DNA from 3 places in the Pseudoalteromonas sp. A3 genome. Region 2 is predicted to be linked to each of the others. Evidence: predicted binding sites of a transcription regulator. Region 2 holds the regulator's gene; each other region holds the start of a gene.
What was found. The regulator LexA, encoded in region 2, represses DNA repair genes until DNA is damaged. The targets are predictions, from matches to a motif close to TACTGTATNNNNATACAGTA.
Positions count from the first base shown of each region.

Region 1 (4,292 bases), on a different contig from region 2:
ACATCATCAATGCTGTTAATTAGTTGCTCGGTGAGGTTGTCACAAATACCGCCTTGCGGCGCATGCGAATCTTTATCCATATGAAACGGGGGCGTGTAACTTTGTAACCATACAATTTCTTCAATTGGGTGAGTATTGTCAGCGTACCCGTAACGCATTAAACCACCTAGTACACCAAAGAATAAAATTACATTTCTAAGCATAACTCACTAAAAATAATCCATTTAAGTTAACTTTAGTATAGTTTTACTTTGTATATGTTCAAATGTAAGAGAGAAAAAGGCAGTAAAAAAACTGCCTATTATCTGGGTTTAATATGGTTGCGGGTAATCTTTAAAAATAGTGCCAATTTCAGTTAGCGTGTCGTCGCTTAAAGTTATGCTAAAAGCGTCAATGTCTTCTTTTAATTGGGCCATGCTGGTCGCCCCAATAATTGACGAGGTAACGCCATCGACTTGATTACACCAAGCAAGTGCCAATTGGGCTGGGGTTATGCCGCTTGCATGTGCAAGCTCTACATAACGCTGCGTGGCTTTTTGCGCGTTAGGGGTATCTCTAAAAATGCCATTGCGCTGCATAAATGTCCAACGCGAGCCCGCTGGGCGTGCGCCGTTTAGGTATTTACCCGTTAGCAAGCCAGCAGCAAGCGGCGACCAAGGTAAATAAGCAATATCTTCATGGATACACTGCTCAATTAAGTAGGGCCAATCTTTAGCGTGCGCTAGGCTAAATTCGTTCTGAATAGACACCATACGCGGTAAGTTATGCGCTTTTGCTAAATTTAAAAATTGGCTAATGCCCCATGGGGTGTCATCTGAAAGGCCACAATATTTTATTTTTCCGGCTTTAACGCACTCATTAAGGCCCTCTAAAATATCAAGCATACCCGCTTGTTGTTGCTCAGTATCTACGTCACTAAAAGTGAGTTTACCTGGCCACTGCCTGCCAAAATGTGGGGTAGAGCGATTAGGCCAATGCAATTGGTATAAATCTATGTAGTCGGTTTGTAGGCGTTTAAGCGAGTTATCTACGGCCTCAATGACAGCGCTGCGTGTTATATCGCCGCCATCTCGTACCCACGACAAGCCATTGCCTGCAATTTTACTCGCTAATACAATATCACCGCGCTTTTGCGCATTACGGCTTAGCCAGTTACCTATAATTTGCTCTGTTTTACCGTAGGTCTCTGGTGAAGGAGGAACGGCATACATTTCGGCAGTATCTATAAAATTAACGCCTTGTGCCAAGGCATAAGCTATTTGCTCATCGGCGTCTTGTTGGGTATTTTGTTTACCCCAAGTCATGCTGCCTAAGCATACTCTAGAAACATCAACACCGCTGCTGCCTAACGGACTGTATTGCATTTAAAATCCTTAAATTATGTAAGATCTTGAGAGTGGATAATTAATACCAATTCGCAATAAAACCTAATTAAGCGAATTGATGTAGTGCCGATAGTAATGGCTCTGAAATCGCCGCTTTTTGTCCTGTTTTAAAGTCAAACATAACAACTTGAGAATAGCCTGTGGTAGTAATAGCTTGCTGAGCATGGCTAAATACAGAGTAATTCATCATAAAACGGTCGCTTTTTATATCTGAAATAGTAATACCTACGGTTAAGGTATCTGGGAAGGTCACTGGACGTTTATAGCGAATATTGTTTTCACTAATGACCGGGCCTATTCCACCTGGTTTTATCGTATCAAACTGATTTATTTTATTTAGAAAATCGATACGCGCAATTTCAAAATAACGCAAGTACACCACGTTGTTAACATGTTGTAGGGCGTCCATATCGGCCCATGCTACGGTGATATCGGTATGAATAGGGTGCTGATCTTTGAACCTTTGCATGTATGTGTACTCTTAGTTTTAAATGAATGAGGTTATCAATATGGTGTTTGTAGCTCAAGACAATAAATGCCATGTTTTTTTATAAGATGATTGTACCTATTTATTTTTAGGACTACAGTTAAATAACACAGACAACGCACACACGAGAACACACATGCAAAATATAATTAATTGGGCTTTAGCCAGTTTAGTTTTTATAGCGTCTTTTGCTTGCTATGCAATGGGTAATGCCTCCGGCGGCATAATGCTTTTAGCTGCGGGGTTTTTATTGGAGTTTGTTTTTTGGCTACATTGCTTTAAAAAATCAAAGCGCTTTAAGCAGCCGTTTTAAAAAAGCTGTTTAAAGCTTGCACGGTTTAACGCGCTACACCTAGTAGCGCTTTTAACTTTAGCAAGTTAAACAGGCTTTAATGGACTTGCTTAATGAAAGTGAATCCTTAATAATGGCTGTATAAATAAACAGTTGTTATGTGGTAATGAAAAAGTTTATTCATATCGACATGGACTGCTTTTATGCAGCGGTTGAAATGCGCGATAACCCCAAACTTGCCAGTGTGCCTTTAGCGATTGGTGGCAATAGCCGTCGTGGCGTGCTCTCTACAGCAAATTATATAGCGCGCGAATATGGTGTTCGCTCGGCTATGTCTAACTACCACGCTAAGCAATTATGTCCCGATTTAGTTATTGTGCCCGGGCGCATGGCGGTTTATAAAGAAATTTCTAACCAAATACGCGCTGTATTTAAACGCTATACCGACCAAATAGAGCCGCTGTCGCTTGATGAAGCTTACCTAGATGTAACCAACAGCACCGCATGCAAAGGCAGCGCAACGCTTATTGCTCAGCAAATTAGAGCAGATATTTATAACGATACCGGCCTTACTGCCTCTGCCGGGGTTGCCCCCATTAAGTTTATTGCCAAAATAGCCAGTGACGAAAATAAACCCAATGGCCAATTTGTGGTTTTACCGGATGAAGTTGATGCGTTTTTAAATAATTTACCGCTGGGTAAAATCCCTGGTGTGGGCAAAGTAACCCTCGAAAAGCTTAATTTAAAGGGGTTATACACAGGTAAAGACGTTCGCGAGAAAGGCGTTAATTGGATGCAGCAGCATGTGGGGAATTTTGGTGTATCGCTTTATCAAAAATGTGCTGGCGAATATATTGGTAAAGTAACCACTGAACGAGTCCGTAAATCCCTTAGTGTTGAACACACCTATGAATACAACAAAAATAGCTTACAAGAATGTTTAGATCAGTTACCTAAATTACTCCAAGAGCTAACAGCGCGCCTTAATAAGCAACAGCTACAAAACCGTATTAATAAGCTAAGTGTAAAAGTGAAGTTTGCAAACTTTGTTGTTACCTCAGCTGATCAAGCTCATCATCAATTAAATACTGCTATTTTTACTGAATTACTCTCTAAGGCGTATCAACGTGGGATGCAGCAACCGGTGCGTTTATTAGGTATTGGGGTAGGTGTTAAAAATGAACCTAATTTAAATTTGCAACTGAGTATTCTTGATTAACTACACGCTTTTTTGCAATTTAGAGTGCTTTAGCAAAGTAATTTAAACGTGGAGCAAGCAGGGGCTGCCTTTACTAAAAGCTATATAGTTGTTGTTAGTTTCTTCTTAAAACACTGAGTCACTTTAGTTAGCTGTAAAACCAAGTTGCCAGATTAAAATGAGCTGATCGCAGTTGGCTGGTTTTGTGTTTTTATATCAACGATAATAGCCCCTTATGTTTTCTAACAGGAGTTTTACTTATGGCATATCCTCAAGCGATAGCTGCACAATCACTTAGTGCAAGCTTTGACTCATTTTCTCACGATGCACTTATTATAATTAGTGATGACTTTTCTCAATTAGCCAATAACTCATTAAGTGATGCTATCGAATCATACGCTAAAGTAGATTCTCGTATTGGTAAACAAGTTACGTTTTTAGTGGTTGATAATGTACGCGTTGTTTTAGCGCCTACTGGGCCGCTTAACCGCGATTACGATGATGTAAGACGCTACTTTGATGCTGCTAAACTAGCGATTAACGAAGCAAAAGCCGCGGGTAGTGTAAACCCTGCTATTTACTTACCAAAATTACATACAGATGCGCGTTACCAGCATGCATTAGAAGTGGCGTATTTAGGCGCATGCCAAGCATTATGGCAACCTTTGGAGGCGCGCGAATACCACGGCGAAAGCATTGAACCTATTACGCAAATTGGTTTAATCGATGCAAATGAGCAAACAGTTAAAGCTGTAAATGCAATTGCAGCAGGGCAATATGCGGCACGTGATTTATGCGGTACTGAGCCTGAACGTATGGCGCCACCACGCTTTGCTGATTACTGTGTTGAGCTTTTTAAAGGCTCTAAAGTAGCGGTTGATGTGATTGACGATATTAACACGATAGATAAAAACTACCCTATGCTTAGCA
Region 1 is NZ_JAPCKL010000015.1:40,613-44,904, reverse strand. It holds gene OIZ54_RS18450 (ABC transporter substrate-binding protein) at 1-203, opposite strand, end outside; gene OIZ54_RS18445 (aldo/keto reductase) at 312-1,364, opposite strand; gene OIZ54_RS18440 (acyl-CoA thioesterase) at 1,432-1,854, opposite strand; gene dinB (DNA polymerase IV) at 2,331-3,383, shown strand; gene OIZ54_RS18430 (M17 family metallopeptidase) at 3,623-4,292, shown strand, end outside.
Region 1: dinB (DNA polymerase IV) is a predicted target of LexA. The motif match lies at 2,300-2,319, and genes of this name have one in related genera.

Region 2 (4,292 bases):
ACCATTAAAGCTTTGCTGCTCGTCAGTATTAATAACAGTAATAAGCGGGGTCGTTAAAAAGTGCTCAAACACTATTTGCGTGGGGTTAGGCACTTGGGCAGTAATATTATCGAGTGATGTAGGGTAGTCTGCTTGAGTAAATGGGTTTGTAAGTGTGCGCTTAGCAAGGTGCTTACCGTGTACGTATTCAAGTGGTATCGCGCTCATTACTAAGCCGCCTAACAGCCAAGCTAAAATTTGTAAGGCAAGTAAATAGCCTAGCCACTTATGTAGTTTTCGAGCGCGCTTAAATAGTTGTTTTCTCATTTTGTGCTTCTTATTATTTTTAGCGTTAGTGTATTACAGCAGCCCATGCTTTTACTGCGGCATTTTGTCGCAGTTATTCATAAGCTTACTCTAACTTTATAAAAATAATAAAAAGGAGCGGTAAAAAATCAGTGAGGCTGTGTTTAATGCTCACGTAAGGCATTTATTAGCCCTTGTTTACTCATTTTAGAGCGGCCGCTAATGCCGAGCTCTTTAGCTTTATTGTACAGCTGCTTTTTAGTGCGCTGCTCATACTTTGAGGCTTTGCCGCCTTTAACTGCGGTTTTATGAGTATTGCTATTAGCAATGCGCGCGGCTTTTTGTTTGCTCATGCCTTCATCTCGAAGCGCATCGTACTGATCGTCGTTTTTAATTTGCGGGCCATGATCTACCATAATTGTCCTCCTGAAGCGTTTAATTACACAGTGTGTGTATAACTTTCATACATAAACGGTAAAATTAAGCGTAACTAGCCTAACTCGTTTTATAAGGCAAATTAGGTGCCAATGGCGTTTAAACAGGTATTTTCTATGAATAAAGCCATGTTTAGCGCTTTGTTGATTTGGTATAAAAGTAAAACTGCGTTAAAGTTTGCGATGAAACTATAAGAGGGTAAAAAGCAGACAATGTCGGAAATTCAATTTTTAAATGTAGATCTAGAGCTTGAGTCTAAACAAGATATTAGCGCCCTAGTGGCAGACTTAAAGAAAAACGCGATGGTTTTGCATTATGACAAAGACGAATATCGTCAATTGGCGCGTATTGAAGCCTCAGGTGATATAACCACGCCAGACAAAGCAATCAACCACTTATGTGAATTAATAGAGTCGTGTTCACGTAATGCGCTTAAACAGTGGCTAAGCTGTTCGCGCAGAACGTTTGATATAGGCTTTGAGTCGGGCACGTCGCCTAAGTGTTTTAACCAAGCTCTACATGCAGATACATTGCTACGTATATCTGCCATTGGCGCTGGTATGGAAATAACGATTTACCCTATCGAAAAGTAGCCATAGTTAATTATTTGCGCTCGACAACCGCTGCGGTCATTTTTGATACGCAGCAAAGCTCGCCGCGGCTATTGGTTATTTTTATTTCCCATACAGAACTGCGCTTACCAATATGAAATGCACGAGTAACGGCGGTTAAAGTGCCATTTCGAGAGGCCTTTAAGTGGCTGGCGCTAATTTCCTGTCCAACACAATAAAATTTTGTAAAGTCCACGACAAAGTTAGCGGCGTAGCTTGCTACGGTTTCGGCAAGTACCACATTTGCGCCACCATGTACCATACCAATAGGATTATGATGCTCAGGAATAGCAGGCATGGTAGCCACTAGGTAATCATCTCCTATTTCGGTTATTTCTATGCCCATGGTTTTCATTAGCGTGCCTTGGCCGTTTATTCCCTCATCTAACTGTTTGCAAAGCTCTAATGTGATGGGTTGATGCCAAATACTCATAATTACTCCTTTATATTGAAAGCAAATTTATAGCATTTTAAATACTGAACGTCTGTAATTACCTAAAATTTATCCAGGCGCGGTGTATTTAGCTATTTTAAAGCACAATTTAAATTTGCGATTTTTATTTAACTGTATATACTCACAGTTAAATGTACTGTATGGAAAACCAGTTGTATGCGACCATTAACTAAACGCCAAGCTCAAATACTCGAACTAATAAAAGTTTTTATTAAAGACACTGGTATGCCTCCTACACGTGCCGAAATTGCGCAAACACTCGGTTTTAAAAGTGCCAATGCCGCAGAAGAGCACTTAAAAGCGCTTGCCAAAAAAGGTGTTATTAAAATGAAACCAGGCGCAAGCCGTGGTATTCAATTGGTTGAAGAAGAAGAGCCTGAGCAACTAGGGCTACCATTAATAGGTAGAGTTGCAGCGGGTTCGCCTATTTTGGCGCAAGAACATGTTGAGAGTCACTGTAAAATAGACCCACTTATGTTTAAACCAGCCGCCGACTTTTTACTGCGTGTTAACGGCATGAGTATGAAAGATATAGGTATTATGGATGGCGACTTACTTGCCGTACACCGTACTCAAACTGCAGAAAACGGCCAAGTTGTGGTTGCACGAGTAGATGAAGACGTAACCGTAAAACGCCTAGAAAAAGCAGGCCGAAAAGTATTATTACACGCCGAAAACGAAGAGTTTACGCCAATTGAAGTAGACCTTGAAAACGAATCTTTTAATATTGAAGGGTTAGCTGTTGGCGTAATAAGAAATGCCGACTGGATGTAATTTTTAACTATTTTTAAGTAATATTTATAAATGCGCACTTTTAAGTGTGCATTTTTGTTTTAAAAACAGACCTTCCACCATCTCAAAGCGCCCTAAAATTATTTAGGCTGTAAACTTTTTTTCACTCATACTTTTATCTCCCTAAGCGTGTTACATCCCTTAATTTTGCTCGTGTCTTGGCTGTTAAATAACAATTTAATACGCCGTCATTTAGTCAATCTTAAAATATCACTTGATTGTTTTTTATACTAAAACTTGCTTGTTGTACGTTTTTTAGCTAATCATTAATGTGCTGGACTAACAATAACTCACAGCTTTTTAGTTATGAGAACACACAATATACACAAACCTTTTGTTGTCCTAGCGATACCAATCAAAAATAAGATTGGTTAAAAAATAAAAATAACGAATTGGCGTTTAAGCCGTATGCCTCTTCGCTTTGCATTCGCAATAGCATCAAAGGAGCCGTCACATGGGTAAACTGACCTCTACCTTGTGGCTTGTGTTGATTATGTTCCCGCAGCAAGTGCTGGCTAATAGCCAATACAATATGCGCAAGGGCGTAACCGATATAAGTAATAATGTATATCAGCTACACATGACCATATTTTTAATATGTTGTGTGATTGGGGTGATAGTGTTCGCAATAATGTTTTGGGCACTGATTCATCACCGTAAATCTAAAGGGGCAGTTCCTGCCCAATTTCATGAAAGTACCAAAGTAGAAATTCTTTGGACTGCCATTCCGTTTGTTATTTTAATTGCCATGGCAATCCCTGCCACTAAAACCCTCATTGCGATGGAAGATGCCAGTAAGGCCGATTTAACCATTAAAATTACAGGGTCACAGTGGAAGTGGCATTATGAATACATGGGCGAAGACGTAGAGTTTTACTCTATTTTATCTACCCCTCAAGACGAAATAGCCAACCTTACTAATAAAAACCCTAATTACTTACTTGAGGTTGATAAACCTTTAGTACTGCCAATTAATCAAAAGGTGCGTTTTTTAATGACCTCTGATGATGTTATTCACTCTTGGTGGGTACCCGATTTTGCCGTTAAAAAAGATGCCAATCCGGGGTTTATCAACGAAACGTGGACCAACATTAACGAAGAAGGTATTTACCGAGGACAGTGTGCAGAGCTGTGCGGTAAAGATCATGGTTTTATGCCCGTGGTGGTTGAAGCTAAATCGCAAGAGGACTTTAACGCATGGCTTGCAGATGCTAAGCAAGCTAAGCAAAAAGCCGCACTTGCTGATGCAGCACTGCTTGAGACAACAATTCCTAAAGAAGAGCTAATGACACTAGGTGAGCAAGTGTATATGGCAAGTTGCGCTGCGTGTCATCAACCCACAGGTATGGGCTTACCGGGCGTATTTCCTGCGCTAAAAGGCAGCCCCATTGTTTTGGGTGATATAAAAGATCACATTGATGTAGTGATTCATGGCCGCCCAGGAACTGCAATGCAAGCATTTGCAAAGCAGCTCTCAATTAAACAACTTGCAGCGGTAATTACCTATAAACGTAATGCGTGGGGTAATGAAACGGGTGATGTCATCCAACCTAGTGAAATTCAGGCAGCACTTGATGCGGAGGCGAACTAATGAGTAGCATAGTAGAACAACCTAACGCCAATGACGCTCACCACGGCCACCACCCAGCCAAAGGTTTTAAACGTTGGTTATACACAACAAACCATAAAGATATTGGCAGCATGTACTTAATTTT
Region 2 is NZ_JAPCKL010000014.1:33,353-37,644, forward strand. It holds gene OIZ54_RS17850 (hypothetical protein) at 1-306, opposite strand, end outside; gene OIZ54_RS17855 (Rho termination factor N-terminal domain-containing protein) at 450-701, opposite strand; gene OIZ54_RS17860 (hypothetical protein) at 933-1,313, shown strand; gene OIZ54_RS17865 (PaaI family thioesterase) at 1,324-1,764, opposite strand; gene lexA (transcriptional repressor LexA) at 1,942-2,559, shown strand; gene coxB (cytochrome c oxidase subunit II) at 3,032-4,168, shown strand; gene ctaD (cytochrome c oxidase subunit I) at 4,168-4,292, shown strand, end outside.

Region 3 (4,292 bases), on a different contig from region 2:
CGAATAGCACAAAGCATAGCGCAAAAAAGTAGCGCGTTTATTGCCGCAGATAGAGTATTGGCAAGTGCTCATGAGCTAGACACGGCGTTTATTAGCAAAGCCAAACAAGAAAACTTACAAACTGCGCAAATGATCTACTTTGATACCATGTTATTTGCCAACGACGAGATGCAATTTACCTCGGTAAAAGCGGCGTCTAACGAATACCCGTTAAAAGGCGAGTTAAAAGTTAAATCATCATTGCTTGGCGAAACACAAGTAGCGCAGGGCGGCCCAAAGCCTGGCAATGTATGGCTAAGTGAATCGGTTTTTTACAGCTTAAATATTGATATTGGCAGCCAAGTAGAGCTAGGCGCAGCAGTATTTAATGTAGAAAAAGTGGTGGTTGAAGAGCCAGATGCGCCGTTTAATGTATTTTCGAGCAGCCGCAGAGTGCTTATAAATATTGCTGATGTAGCAAAAACTGAGGTTATTCAACCTGGCAGCCGAGTAAATTACCGCCAACTCTATGCAGGCGATGAATCAGATATAACGCGGTTTTATGAATGGTTAAAGCCGCAAATGGCTGAAAATCAACGTTGGTATGGCGTAAAAGATAGGCAATCACCCATATCAAATAGCTTAAACCGTGCAGAAAGTTTTTTATTACTGGCCGGTTTGCTGGGCATTATTTTGGCTACGGTTGCTATTGCTGTGTCGGCAAAGCGTTATTGTGAGCGCCAATACGACCCCGTAGCAATGATGAAAACACTTGGCGGAAGCCGTGCATTAATTCGTAAAATATATTTTATGCACTTACTCATGGTGTGTGCTTTAGCGGTTATTGTGGGTTTAGCCATAGGCTACGGCTTACAAGAAATAGCCACTGGTTATTTAGCAAAAAGCATGGATATGAGCTTACCTGCCGCCGGATTTAAACCTTGGCTGGTGGCCATTAGCACAGGCGTTATATGTGCAGTTATGTTCTCTATTAAGCCACTGCTTGATTTATTTGATATTCCACCGCTTAGAGTATTGCGCCGTAATTTAGGCGACAGACTAGCCGTAAGCCGTGTGCACTTAGGTTTAAGCGCGCTTACGGTGTTTTTATTAATGTGGTTATTTAGTAATAACATTAAAATAACGCTTATTTTATTTGTCTCTACGCTTGCTTTGATTGCGGTTTTATTTGTTATTTCAAAATTAATATTTGGCGGTGGCCGTAAATTAGGCTTAAAACCAGGCAACAGTTGGTCGTTAGCCATTGCCTCTATACAAAAGCGTGCCAACGTAAATGCGGTGCAGCTTATTAGCTTTTCATTGGCGATAAAATTGCTATTGTTTTTGATTGTGCTTAAAAATGACATGATCTCAGATTGGCAGTCTCAATTACCCGCCGATGCGCCTAATGCATTTTTAGTTAATATTACGCAAAACGAACTTGAGCCTGTAAATAATTACCTAGCAGAGAACGATATTTTAGTTTCGGATTTTTATCCAACCATTCGTGGGCGAGTAAATGCGATAAATGGCGAGCTTGTTGCGCGTAAAGTGTCGTTGCAAGATAACGAGAAAAAAGATGAAGAAGCGCGTTCAGGCATTGGCCGTGAGCTTAATCTAACCTGGCTTGATAATGTGCCAGCCCAAAACGAAATTGTGCAAGGGCAGTGGTTTGGCGAAGGCGCAGTGGGTGAGGCATCGGTTGAGGAGTCTATGTTGGAGCGCCTAGACGTAGAAATAGGCGACACTTTAACATTCTTAATTGGTGCGCAATCATTTGACGCCAAAATTACCAGTGTGCGTAAAGTAAATTGGGCTACGCTAAAACCTAACTTTTTTATTATTTTAAGCCCCGATGTGCTAAAAGGTTTTCCGGCTACGTATATTTCATCTGTGCGTATAGAGCCAGAACAAAAGAAAGCGTTTAGCCAGTTACTGCGCAGTTATCCAACCATTACCGCCATCGATGTAGATAACTTTGTTAAGCAAATACAATCAACCATTGAGCAGGTGTCGTTAGCTATTGGCTTTGTGCTTGCTATTGTGGTGTTGTGTGGCGCATTAGTGCTTATATCTCAGGTGCAAGCGAGCCTTGGCGAGCGAATGCAGGAAATAGTAATACTGCGAACGTTAGGCGCCAAAGGGCGGCTAATAAAAAATGCGACGCTTTATGAGTTTTTGCTATTAGGTGGCTTAGCCGGGTTTGTAGCTGCATTATTTAGTGATATAGCCTTATTGATTGTTCAGCAGCAAATGTTTGACTTAGCCGGTAAATTGCACCCGGCAATTTGGCTAATAGGGCCTGTGTCGGGCGGGGTATTTGTAGCCGCACTTGGCTACTTTATGATTGCCCGTAAACTTAAACAAAATACCCAAGGTTTAGTACGTGCTTTAGCCTAAGCTATACTTTTAACGCTAAACGCCCGCACTAAGTTGCGGGCGTTTTTGTTTTTACTCGCCACTGGTAATTTATACAGTGCTCTGGCATTATTACCGTTATTGAAAAATAACAATAATGAGTGTGCTGTTTGGCCATTATTTTAGGGATAGACCCAGGTTCGCGTTTAACCGGTTATGGTGTGGTTGCGCATCAAGGCGCTAAATTTACCTATTTAGGAAGCGGGTGCATTAAATTAGCCGAGCATGAGTTCCCCATACGATTAAAAATGATCTACCAAGGGATCACGCAAATAATAGAGCAGTTCTCCCCCGAAACCTTTGCCATAGAAAAAGTATTTATGGCGCATAACCCGGATGCCGCGCTAAAACTTGGCCAAGCCCGAGGAGCCGCCATAGTGGGAGCCTCTATGGCCGACTTACCCGTATTTGAATACTCAGCCCGGCAAATTAAACAAGCCGTGGTAGGTAATGGCGGCGCCGATAAGTCTCAAGTGCAACACATGGTAAAAAATATTTTAAAATTACCTGGCACACCGCAAGCCGATGCGGCCGATGCGCTTGCTATTGCAATTTGCCATGCGCACTCAGAACAAAATTTAATAAAACTAGCGGGTAGCGCAAGCAAAACCGTTAGAGGACGTTTAAGGAAATAAATATGATTGGCCGTTTAAATGGCACTTTAGTTGAAAAGCAACCGCCTGAAATTTTATTAGAAGTAAGCGGCGTAGGCTACGAAGTACAAATGCCCATGACCTGTTTTTACGACTTACCCAATATTGGCGAAAACGCCATAGTGTACACACACTTTGTAGTACGCGAAGACGCACAACTATTATTTGGCTTTAATAATAAAACCGAGCGCGCGCTTTTTAGAGAACTATTAAAAGCAAATGGTGTGGGTCCTAAACTAGGCCTAGCAATATTGTCGGGCATGTCGGCGCAACAATTTGTTAGTTGCGTAAACAACGAAGATGCCACAACATTGGTTAAATTACCGGGTGTGGGTAAAAAAACCGCTGAGCGTTTAGTGCTTGAAATGAAAGACCGCTTAAAAGATTGGGGTAACGATTTATTTACGCCATATAGCGATAATGCCGTTATAGAGCCTCCTAGCGATGCAACAATTGCCAATAATGCCGCAGACGATGCCGTATCGGCACTTGTTGCGCTTGGTTATAAATTGCCACAGGCGCAAAAAGCAGTAAAATCGGTGAGTAAACCCGATATGTCTACTGAGGTTCTTATTAAAGAATCTTTAAAATCAATGTTGTGAGTAACCCATGATTGAAGCTGATCGTTTAATTGACGCGAGCGAAAAAACCAACGAAGACACCATAGACCGCGCAATAAGGCCCAAGCTTTTAGCCGACTACAAAGGTCAGCCGCATGTTAAGCAGCAAATGGAAATATTTATAGAGGCAGCGCGCAGCCGCGGTGAAGCGCTCGATCATCTATTAATATTTGGCCCGCCGGGCTTAGGTAAAACCACGCTTGCTAATATTGTTGCCAATGAGCTTAATGTAAGTATTAAAACCACTTCAGGCCCAGTACTTGAAAAAGCCGGCGACCTTGCTGCATTACTTACCAACCTTGAAGAAGGCGATGTGCTGTTTATTGATGAAATACACAGACTCAGCCCACAAGTTGAAGAAATACTTTACCCCGCAATGGAAGATTACCAACTCGATATTATGATTGGTGAAGGCCCCGCTGCACGCTCTATTAAATTAGACTTACCGCCGTTTACGCTTATTGGCGCGACAACACGCGCAGGCTCACTTACCTCACCACTTAGAGACCGTTTTGGTATAGTTCAGCGCTTAGAGTTTTACTCGGTAGCTGACTTATCGCATATAGTGGGGCGCTCTGCACATTACCTAGATTTACAAATGTGCGACGATGGCGCTACCGAA
Region 3 is NZ_JAPCKL010000013.1:78,985-83,276, reverse strand. It holds gene OIZ54_RS17490 (ABC transporter permease) at 1-2,379, shown strand, start outside; gene ruvC (crossover junction endodeoxyribonuclease RuvC) at 2,508-3,032, shown strand; gene ruvA (Holliday junction branch migration protein RuvA) at 3,035-3,652, shown strand; gene ruvB (Holliday junction branch migration DNA helicase RuvB) at 3,660-4,292, shown strand, end outside.
Region 3: ruvC (crossover junction endodeoxyribonuclease RuvC) is a predicted target of LexA. The motif match lies at 2,439-2,458, and genes of this name have one in related genera.